One region of the Effusibacillus lacus genome, then DNA from elsewhere that is predicted to be linked to it. Evidence: predicted binding sites of a transcription regulator. Region 1 holds the regulator's gene; each other region holds the start of a gene.
What was found. Region 1 encodes LexA, which represses DNA repair genes until DNA is damaged. Its sites were predicted from a motif close to CGAACATATGTTCG; they were not measured.
Positions count from the first base shown of each region.

Region 1 (3,284 bases):
TTCCCGCTTTGGTTTTGGATTGTGCAAGCTGTGCTGATCGCTTTAAATTTTCTGACCGATTGGGTGGCCAGCGTATTGGGTATCAAACGTGTCGGAGGGTCCAAACAGGCGATATGGGGAACGACTCTTGGGTTGATCATAGGACCTCTCTTGCTGGGTCCTATCGGAATTCTTGCGGGCCCTGTCCTGGGAGCCATTATCGGAGAGTTGATCCAGATGCGGCAAGCCGGTCAAATAGCGAGAGTGGCTGTCGCTTCCTTAATCGGTTTTCTGTTGGGTATCATGGTCAAATTTGTCTTGGTGCTGATCCAGATCACTTTGTTTGCAGTCCAAGTTTGGAAGTAGACAGGAGGCGTGAGTTTGAATTCACGCCTCCTTCTCTTATCTTAGGCGGGGTCAGAATGCGGAGAGTCGCAACTCCGTTCCAATCTGTAATTTGGCTGATGAAAGTCCGTTGGATTTCTTTATGTGATGAATGGCCTCGTGGACATCCTTTCCTGGATAGTGGGTCTTGGCGATCGACCACAGAGTGTCCCCCGGCTGAACTACAACAACTGCCGTTTCGTGGCTTCCATACACTTCATTTCCCCCCAAGAAGCTCGTGGACAACACCAGAAAGAAAACTGCCGAACCAAGAATCGCCACCCCCTTTACTTTCTGCTTGATCCTTTTGAAATGTATTGTCTTCATGGAATCGCTCCCTTGATCGAACGTTAGTTCTATTTGTATTAATATTATCCCGAACCCTTGTTCGTGTCAAGATAAAAATCGAACTAATGTTTGTGTTATTTTCCACATCATGTTATAATCCATTTAGTAAAGTCTATGAACCGTTTCTATTTCTAGTACAGTTAGGAGAGAGTTTCAATTATGAAGTTGTCCAAACGCCAACAACAGATTCTGGACTACATCAAAGACGAAGTCCGGAAGAAAGGGTATCCCCCGTCAGTCCGGGAGATTGGTGATGCGGTTGGACTTGCGTCAAGCTCCACCGTACACGGTCATCTGGCAAGACTGGAACAGAAAGGTCTTATCCGACGGGATCCGGTGAAGCCCCGAGCAATAGAGATTCTTGATATGGACACTCCCGTTGTCGCACATAATGCGTCAACAGTAATGGCTCCGATTATTGGGAAAGTTACGGCGGGCAGTCCCATCACCGCAGTTGAGAATGTCGAAGACTATTTTCCTTTGCCCATGAGTCTGGTAGGCGATACGGAGGTATTCCTTCTGACAGTGGAAGGGGATTCCATGATTGAAGCGGGGATTCACGACGGTGACCTGGTGATTGTCCGCAAGCAACAGACAGCCAGAAATGGCGAAATTGTGGTGGCAATGACGGAAGATGATGAAGCGACGGTCAAACGGTTCTACAAAGAAGCGGATCACGTTCGTCTGCAGCCGGAGAATTCGGCAATGGAGCCTCTCCGCTACAAGAACGTTATGATCCTGGGAAAAGTGATTGGCGTATTCCGGTACATCTCATAGAGCCCAACACAGTACGACCCCCCACCTCGTTGAGGCGGGGGGTCGCTGTATTACATAAATTAGTAGGTGGTCAGGTATTGGTCACGTTCCCATTCGTGCACTGCTGTGCGGAACATATCCCATTCAATCAGTTTGGCTTCCACGAAATGGGTCAAAGCGTGTTCACCCAGGGCGGAACGCATAACATCATCAGCCAGAAGTTCTTCCACCGCTTCTTTGAGCGACGCAGGCAGCGAATGAATTCCAGCTTTCTCACGTTCTGCCTCATTCATCACATAGATGTTGCGGTTCACTGCATCCTGCAACGGAAGTTCGTTCTTGATGCCATCAAGACCGGCTTTCAGCATGACAGCCAGTGCCAAGTAGGGATTGCAAGCAGGATCAGGGTTACGAACTTCGATACGGGTCGACAGTCCGCGGGACGCCGGGATACGAACCAACGGCGAACGGTTCTTCGCAGACCATGCAACGTAGCAAGGAGCCTCGTAACCGGGAACCAGACGCTTGTAAGAGTTGACAGTCGGGTTGGTAATAGCCGCAAAGCCTCTGGCATGTGCCAGGATTCCCGCCAGATAATGCTTCGCGGTCTTGGAAAGACCGAGTTCATCATTTTCATCGTAGAATGCATTCTCTTTGCCCTTGAAGAGGGACTGGTGGCAGTGCATACCGGAACCGTTAATGCCAAAAATCGGCTTCGGCATAAATGTGGCATGCAATCCGTATTTGCGGGCGATGGTCTTCACAACCAGCTTAAAAGTCATGATATTGTCGGCTGCAGTTACCGCATCCGAATATTTGAAGTCAATTTCATGCTGTCCAATAGCGACTTCATGGTGAGAAGCTTCGATTTCAAAGCCCATGGACTCCAAAGTCAGAACGATTTCGCGGCGGCAGTTTTCACCCAAATCAAGCGGTGCCAGGTCAAAGTATCCGCCTTTGTCATTCACTTCCATGGTAGGATTGCCATGCTCGTCAAGCTTTAAGAGGAAGAACTCGGGCTCCGGACCTACGTTCATCGCAGTAAAGCCCATCGCGTTTGCCTCTGCCAGCACTTTCTTGAGAATTCCCCGCGGATCCCCTTCAAACGGAGTGCCATCCGGCATGTAAATATCACAGATCAAGCGGGCCACTTTACCGTGTTCTGTTTCCCAAGGGAAGATCAACCAGGTATCGAGATCCGGGTAGAGGTACATGTCGGACTCTTCAATCCGAACAAACCCTTCAATCGAAGAACCGTCGAACATCAACTTGTTGTCAAGAGCCTTGTCCAATTGGGATACGGGAACTTCCACGTTCTTGATAACCCCGAGCAGATCGGTGAACTGCAACCGGATGTAACGAACATTCTCTTCCTTGACCATGCGCAAGATGTCATCTTTGGTAAAATGGTTTTTCAATTCGGTTTCCCCCTTTATTATGTATAGGCGGCATTTATTATGCCGCAAAAAGATGAGAATAATTTACTTCTTAATGAAAGAACCTTGACAGTTCCCCTTGTATCAAGGAGCCGGGCATTCCCGGGCGGCCTCGCAGGATCAGCTCTTTTTTCAACAAATCATGGAGTTCTTGGTCAGTGAGGTCTTTAACCTTTTGGGCTTCTTCCTGAGCTTTTTCTGTTACAGGCAACTCTGTCGGGACCGCTTGATCTCCCATCATTTTTTTGATTCCGGCCATATTGAGCCCTTGATCAATCAATTTTTTAATCTCAAGCAACCGTTCTACATCATTAAAGGAAAACAACCGTTGATTTCCTGCCGTCCTTGCAGGTTGAATCAATTGATGCTGCTCGTAGTAGC
Region 1 covers NZ_BDUF01000109.1:106,181-109,464, forward strand. The annotation lists gene EFBL_RS18390 (DUF456 domain-containing protein) at 1-345, shown strand, start outside; gene EFBL_RS18395 (LysM peptidoglycan-binding domain-containing protein) at 397-690, opposite strand; gene lexA (transcriptional repressor LexA) at 868-1,488, shown strand; gene glnA (type I glutamate--ammonia ligase) at 1,548-2,849, opposite strand; gene EFBL_RS18410 (MerR family transcriptional regulator) at 2,956-3,284, opposite strand, start outside.

Region 2 (3,284 bases), on a different contig from region 1:
TCCTTTCAAGTGTCAGTACTGTTTGTCCTCAATCGAAGACGGGGTAAGGTTTTTTGAGATGGAGCGGGTTAAAAGGGATTTGAAGAGATTGATTGACGCGGGAGTGCGGCAAATTAAGTTTGTGGACCGGACGTTTAACATCCACAAGCAATATGCATTGGAAATTTTTCAGTTCCTGATCGCTAACCGGAAAGATACGACGTTTCATTTTGAGATTACGGCCGATATTCTGAAACCCGAGATTGTTGATTTTCTTAATGAGAATGCGCCGAAAGGCCTCTTCCAGTTCGAAATCGGGGTGCAATCCACCAACGATTTGACCAACGCTTTGGTGCAGCGCAGACAGAATTTCGGGAAGCTTTCGAACACGGTGACAAAAATCAGGCAGGGAGGCAAGATTCACCAACATCTTGATCTGATCGCCGGTTTGCCGGAGGAAGACTACATGTCGTTTCGCAAGACTTTCAACGATGTGTATGCGTTAAAGCCGGACGAGCTTCAACTGGGGTTTCTGAAGATGTTAAAGGGGGTCGGAGTGAAAATCCGGGCTGCGGACCATGGATATGTCTGGAGTGAGGAGCCGCCCTATGAAATTTACTGCAACAATGTGCTTTCCTATGAAGACGTTTTAAGGCTGAAAGGAATCGAAGACATTCTGGAGCGTTACAGCAATTCGCATAAATTCGATGTTTCGCTCCCATATATAATGGCCCAGGAATTTGATACTCCCTTTGACTTTTTTGAACAGTTTGCCGATTATTGGGAGGACAACTGCCTGTTTAAGGTGGGCCACCGCTTGAAGGCTTTGTACGAGCATCTGCATGCATTCCTTGAGGCCCGAAAGTCTCAACAGCTTCCCGTTATAAGAGAGCTGCTGAAATTGGACATGGTTCTTCATGAACGCTCCCGCCAGTGGCCTGGTTGGGTTCAGCCGGAGCGGGATCGGGAGAAAGTGGAGCAAATCTACAATCTCTTGCAAGATGAGGCGTGGAGAAGGACAAATATCCCTGTACTGGCCAATGTGCCGGCCCATTTGATTCGCAAGAACGTCTATATTATGACGCTTTCGTGTAATGTGGATCTGGCAGTCAACCAACCGGAAATCGCACAGACAGGCCAGGAACGAAGTACGATTGTGGTATTCTATGATGCGCCGCACAGACAGGCGGGGACCGGTGATTATTTTGTGGTAGCCGATTCAATCTGTCAGAGGTAACAAAGGGAGTCCCTCACTGAGGGATTCCCTTTCTTTGGTTATGTAACAATCATTTGATATCGGTGCAACAAGCAAATTTCCAGAACATGTGTTTGCATATTTTCGTTGGCAGGCACTATAATAAGTAACACAGAACATTTATTCGGTTCAGGAGGTAGTTTATGCGCCCAACCGCGTTACTTCGACATATCATCCAACTGGAGATGCCGGAAGCCGAGCTACAGGGGGCATGGAAGCAATGGGTAAGGGAAACAAGCGATGAAATGGATTTATGGTTTGGTGGATATGCAGAGTTTCTACGCATCATGTGAAGTCGCCTCCCGTCCCGAGTATGCATTGGCACGCCGTGAGAATGATGACTCCACCGATCCCCTCCTTGTGGTTTCAGGCGATCCTGGGCGAAGATCCGGTGTGATCCTGGCGGCGACCCCCACGGCGAAGAAGGCCGGCATTGAAAATGCGATGCGGCTTGGAGAGGCACTCCGATACTGTCCAACAGTAACCGTTGTAAAACCCCGAATGCAATTTTACCTGGAAACCAGCATTCGCATTCAACAGGTGATTCAATCCATGTTCCCCTTGCATGAACAATTTTCGGTGGATGAAGCCTTTTTTGCTTTTCCCTTTCCGTCGATTTTGTTCCCGGATCCGATTACGGCCGTCCGCCAACTGAAAGAGAGCATTTGGGACCTGTTCCGGCTCCGCTGCCGCATTGGTCTTTCCTACAACAAATGGATGGCCAAGATGGCAAATAAACAAGCCAAAAAACATCCGGATGGGATTGTATGGTGGACGGAGGAGGATGTACCCACGAAGCTTCATCGTTTGTCTGTATTCGATATGTGGGGACTCAAGCGCCGGGCGGAAAGTTTATACTACGAGTTTGGCGCACGAACGATCGGCGATGTGGCACAAATCCCGGAAGTGAAACTGCAGCATCGGTTTGGGGTGTGGGGAACGGTAATCTATCGATGGAGTCATGGGCGGGACTATTCCAGGATGAATCCTGATTCCTATGATGTGCCTCATAAGGGAATTTCGCACCGCACCACTTTGCCCAAAGATTTTTATAAGCGTACAGAGATCATTATCGTCATTCAAGAACTTTTGGATGAGGTCTGTCGCAGAGCGAGATCTGCAGGCCAGAAAGGCCGGCGTGTGGGTCTCGGCTTGACTTATGAAAGGCTTCAAAGTGGATTTTATAAAGCGAAAACACTCCATTTTTATTCGAATGAACCCCATGATCTGTATCCGTTTTTGCTGGAGTTACTCGACAAGTGGTGGACCGGTGACGGTGTGAGAGCTGTCAGTGTCTCGCTTGATTTGTTGCAACACTCAAATACCCTTCAGTTGTCGTTGTTGGATGATGTAAGCAAACGTCACGATTTATCGAGAGTGGTTGATGAGATTCGGACCAAATATGGCGAGGCCAGTATTATGCGGGCCGTCAGCCTTCAGGAAGCGGGCCAATTGAGGGAGAGGAGCAAAAAGATTGGCGGACACTATATGTAACGAACAGGGGTGAAACCATGCGAATTATCGACGGCAACATTTTTGAGGCGATGCGGCTCGTGCTGCCGGAACACAGAGAACTCATGGAACGTTCCAAGCAGGAATCAAAAAAACGTAAGCAACCTATCCTGTCCGAAGATGAATGGAGCCAAATGGGATATATTCTTGGGGAATCCATGCAGCACAAACATAAAATCCGCATCACATTGTTTGATCCCCATGAGGATGTGGTTTGGGAAGGGACTCCGCTGATTAAAGACGGGAAATTGCACCTTCAGACTTACGATGGTATCCGGCAAGTCCCGTTAAAGAGAGTGGTAAAGATAGAGGGCATCAAATAAAAACTGACGAAAGAAGTCGCGGCCGGAATTGAGTCTGTCAGCGAAGCGGGCAACTTATTCCGTCAGATTCAGTCAGCTATTGACGGAGTTACCGCTCAGATCCGGGAAGTGACAGAAAGAGCGAAGCAAATCGAAGCGATGGCGGAAGAAGCAGTCAATATGATCATGGCTGTCAAGGAGGGGGCGGAGAGCGTTGCGGCAGGTGCCGAGAATGT
Region 2 covers NZ_BDUF01000033.1:41,903-45,186, forward strand. The annotation lists gene EFBL_RS07760 (B12-binding domain-containing radical SAM protein) at 1-1,216, shown strand, start outside; gene EFBL_RS07765 (DNA polymerase IV) at 1,475-2,728, shown strand; gene EFBL_RS07770 (YolD-like family protein) at 2,746-3,069, shown strand; gene EFBL_RS07775 (hypothetical protein) at 3,178-3,284, shown strand, end outside.
Region 2: EFBL_RS07765 (DNA polymerase IV) is a predicted target of LexA. The motif match lies at 1,348-1,361, and genes of this name have one in related genera.

Region 3 (3,284 bases), on a different contig from region 1:
ACATTGAGACTCCCTGTGATGCCGCATAGTTGCGGATCTTATCCAGCGTGCCGTCCCCAATTCCGCGTTTGGGCACGTTGATGATACGGGTCAGGGAAATATCGTCGTTCCAATTGGCAATCAAGCGCAGATAGGCAAGGACATCCTTGATTTCCTTCCGTTCGTAGAAGCGAATGCCGCCGACAATCGAATAAGGAATCGAGGACTTGAGCATGACTTCTTCCAGAACCCGGGACTGGGCATTGGTTCGGTACAGAACCGCACAATCCCGGTAGCTGAACCCTTCATCAAGCGCCTTGTGAATCTGGTCGACAATGAAGTACGCTTCTTCATGCTCATTCATGGCACGGTGCAGCACAATCTGCTCTCCGTCCGGCTTTTCCGACCAGAGATTTTTCGCTTTCCGTTGGGTATTGTTCTCGATTACCGAGTTTGCCGCAGCCAGAATCCTTTTTGTGGAGCGGTAATTCTGCTCCAGTTTAATGACAGTCGCATCCGGATAATCCTTCTCAAAGTTCAGGATGTTCCAGATGTCCGCTCCCCGCCAGCCATAGATCGACTGATCCGAATCGCCCACCACACAAAGGTTGCGATGTTTCCCCGCCAGCAGTTTGATCAGCTTGTACTGGGCATGGTTCGTATCCTGATATTCGTCCACATGAATATATTGAAATCGCTTCTGGTAATATTCAAGTGTTGCCGGATCCGTTTCCAGCAGCTCCACCGTTTTCATGATCAGATCGTCAAAATCCAATGAGTTGTTGGATCTTAGCAATTTCTGATACCGTTCGTAGACCTGTGCCGCAACCTGTTCAAACAATCCCTTCGCATGTTTGGCAAACGCCTGCGGGCCTTGCAGGCGGTTCTTGGCTCCGGAAACGGAGGCCAGGATGGACCTCGGCTCGAACTTCTTCGGATCGAGATTCAGATCGGACAGGCATTGCTTGATGGCAGTCAACTGGTCTGCCGAATCCAGAATGGTGAAAGAAGAGGTGTAGCCGATTTTCTCAATTTCCCGGCGCAGGATTCGGACACACATGGAATGGAACGTGGATACCCACATGTCTTCCGCAGCGGAGCCGACCCATTTTTCAACCCGTTGCTTCATTTCCCTGGCCGCTTTGTTGGTAAAGGTGATGGCCAGGATCGACCAGGGTGCCGCCCGGTGTTCATGGATCAAATACGCCATGCGCCTGGTTAATGTGCTGGTCTTGCCTGATCCGGCACCGGCCAGAATCAGCAACGGGCCATCCTTGTGCAGCACTGCTTTCTTTTGCTCAGGATTCAGTCCCTGCAGGATCGCTTCCGAGTTACCGGTTGAAATCATTTCTCCACCGCCTGTATCTATATTGACACAAACAAACGTTCGCGTTACATTTCATTGTAGCATTATTAGTTCAACAAAAAAAGGTCCCAGTCCTGCCCGGGAACCCCATTTATTTTCCTTTGTCATCCGCCATCCGGATCATCATCAAATCGGACGCATACCGCCCCACTTTGGCATACCATTTTTTTAACACGTTGGGTGCGATCGTGTCCATATCCCGCGGCATCGTCATGTGCAGTTGGACAAGTGCGGCGACCTCATGGGCAAACTCCGTTGTATAGCCGATTCTTGGGAGTATTCGCAACGCCAGCTGTGCGCCTACATTCTCATGGTCGTAGAAATGTCCTACGAGATCGGTCCTGATATACTGCTTGGGGATTGCCTCCCCGTTTACCCTGTAGGATTCTCCCGAATCAAGTCCTTCGCGGATCCGCTCGCCATTCTCAATCACCACACGGTCTTTTTTCGAATAGGATGCATATGGTTCAACTACAACGCCAAGGAATTGCTTGATGCCTGGATACCCTTTGCCGATGTCATGCAGCAGCACGGACCAGACCATTTTCAGGTTTGTGCCCGCCACATAGGCGGTGGCTTCCATTATATGATCGAAAACACTGTACGTGTGATAGGGACTGTGCTGGTCAAGACCGATAGCCCCTTTGTATTCCGGTATATAGCGAAGCAGGTGACCGCTTTGCTGCAAGTCCCTGAATACCTTCACCGGGTCATTGATCAGGTTCTTTTCGTGTCGACGGAAGAATTCTGCTGCATCCTCGTCAACAACCGTGTTGCCCGAGACCTCAATCTGATCCACATCTTCCGCATAAGTGGGGATTTTCAACTTACGGTCAATTTCACCCAACTGAAGAACCACTTTGATTATGCCGCCGTAATTTCTTGCTGTTTGGTATACAGGGGATCTCAATTTCGGAGTATGCAAGCAGGTCTCAAGCTCCACCCGCTCTCCTGCCGCCAACCGTGCCTTTACCGCTTCCACGATTTTGTCCATTTCTTGTCTGTTGCTGCAAGGCACTATTCGCAGTGTGACAGCAGCCATACATCTCACCCCCTCATATGGTATACTATTAACCGTATATAATTCTTGCCAGAATGTCCATCTTGCATGGTGCATAGATTGAATCAACGGAGTCCACCCTAGACTCGATAAGGAGTGAAGTCAAACCAATGAATATACTTATGGCGTTGCTTGCCCTGGGGATCCTGATTTTCATTCATGAGTTGGGACATTTCTGGGCAGCGCGGGCCACAGGAGTCAGAGTTGAAGAATTCGCAGTAGGGTTCGGAAGTCCGCTGGTCAAGTTCAGACGGGGACAAACCCTTTACCGGCTGAACTGGATCCCGATCGGCGGATACGTAAAAATGCTTGGCGAGGATAATCCGGAAGCGGCCAGCGCTCCGGATAACTTCAATAACCGGCCGCTTGCTGCCAGGATGCTGGTAATTGTCGCCGGTGTGATCATGAACTTTCTCGGTGCCATTGCCATCTTGGCCCTGCTGATCAATTTCTACGGGCTGCCTACCGACAAGATCAAGAATGTTTACGTGGCAGGGGTGGTCAGTGGCTCACCGGCAGAGAAAGCCGGTCTGCGTGAGAATGACGTCCTGCTCACGATTAACGGCAAGAAAATCGTTACCCAAGAAGACTTTACCAAAGAAATTCAGGCCAATGAAGGAAAGCTGGTCTCCCTTCAAGTACTTCGCGATTCCAATACGGTGGATCTGCAGCTGACTCCCGTCCGGGAAGGGAACAAGCCTCCCATGGTAGGAATCAGCATCGGTGGAACCCCGGTTTACCAGCAATTTGGCGGCGTTGTTCCCAATACCATCGAAGCGGTCAAACATACAGGCTTTCTGACCTATCTGACGGTTGACGGCTTTGGGAAATTGATTACCGGACAGTTTGCTTTCAAGGATATGGCCGGGCCTGTAGGCA
Region 3 covers NZ_BDUF01000086.1:5,391-8,674, reverse strand. The annotation lists gene pcrA (DNA helicase PcrA) at 1-1,327, opposite strand, end outside; gene EFBL_RS14830 (hypothetical protein) at 1,437-2,387, opposite strand; gene rseP (RIP metalloprotease RseP) at 2,516-3,284, shown strand, end outside.
Region 3: pcrA (DNA helicase PcrA) is a predicted target of LexA. The motif match lies at 1,356-1,369, and genes of this name have one in related genera.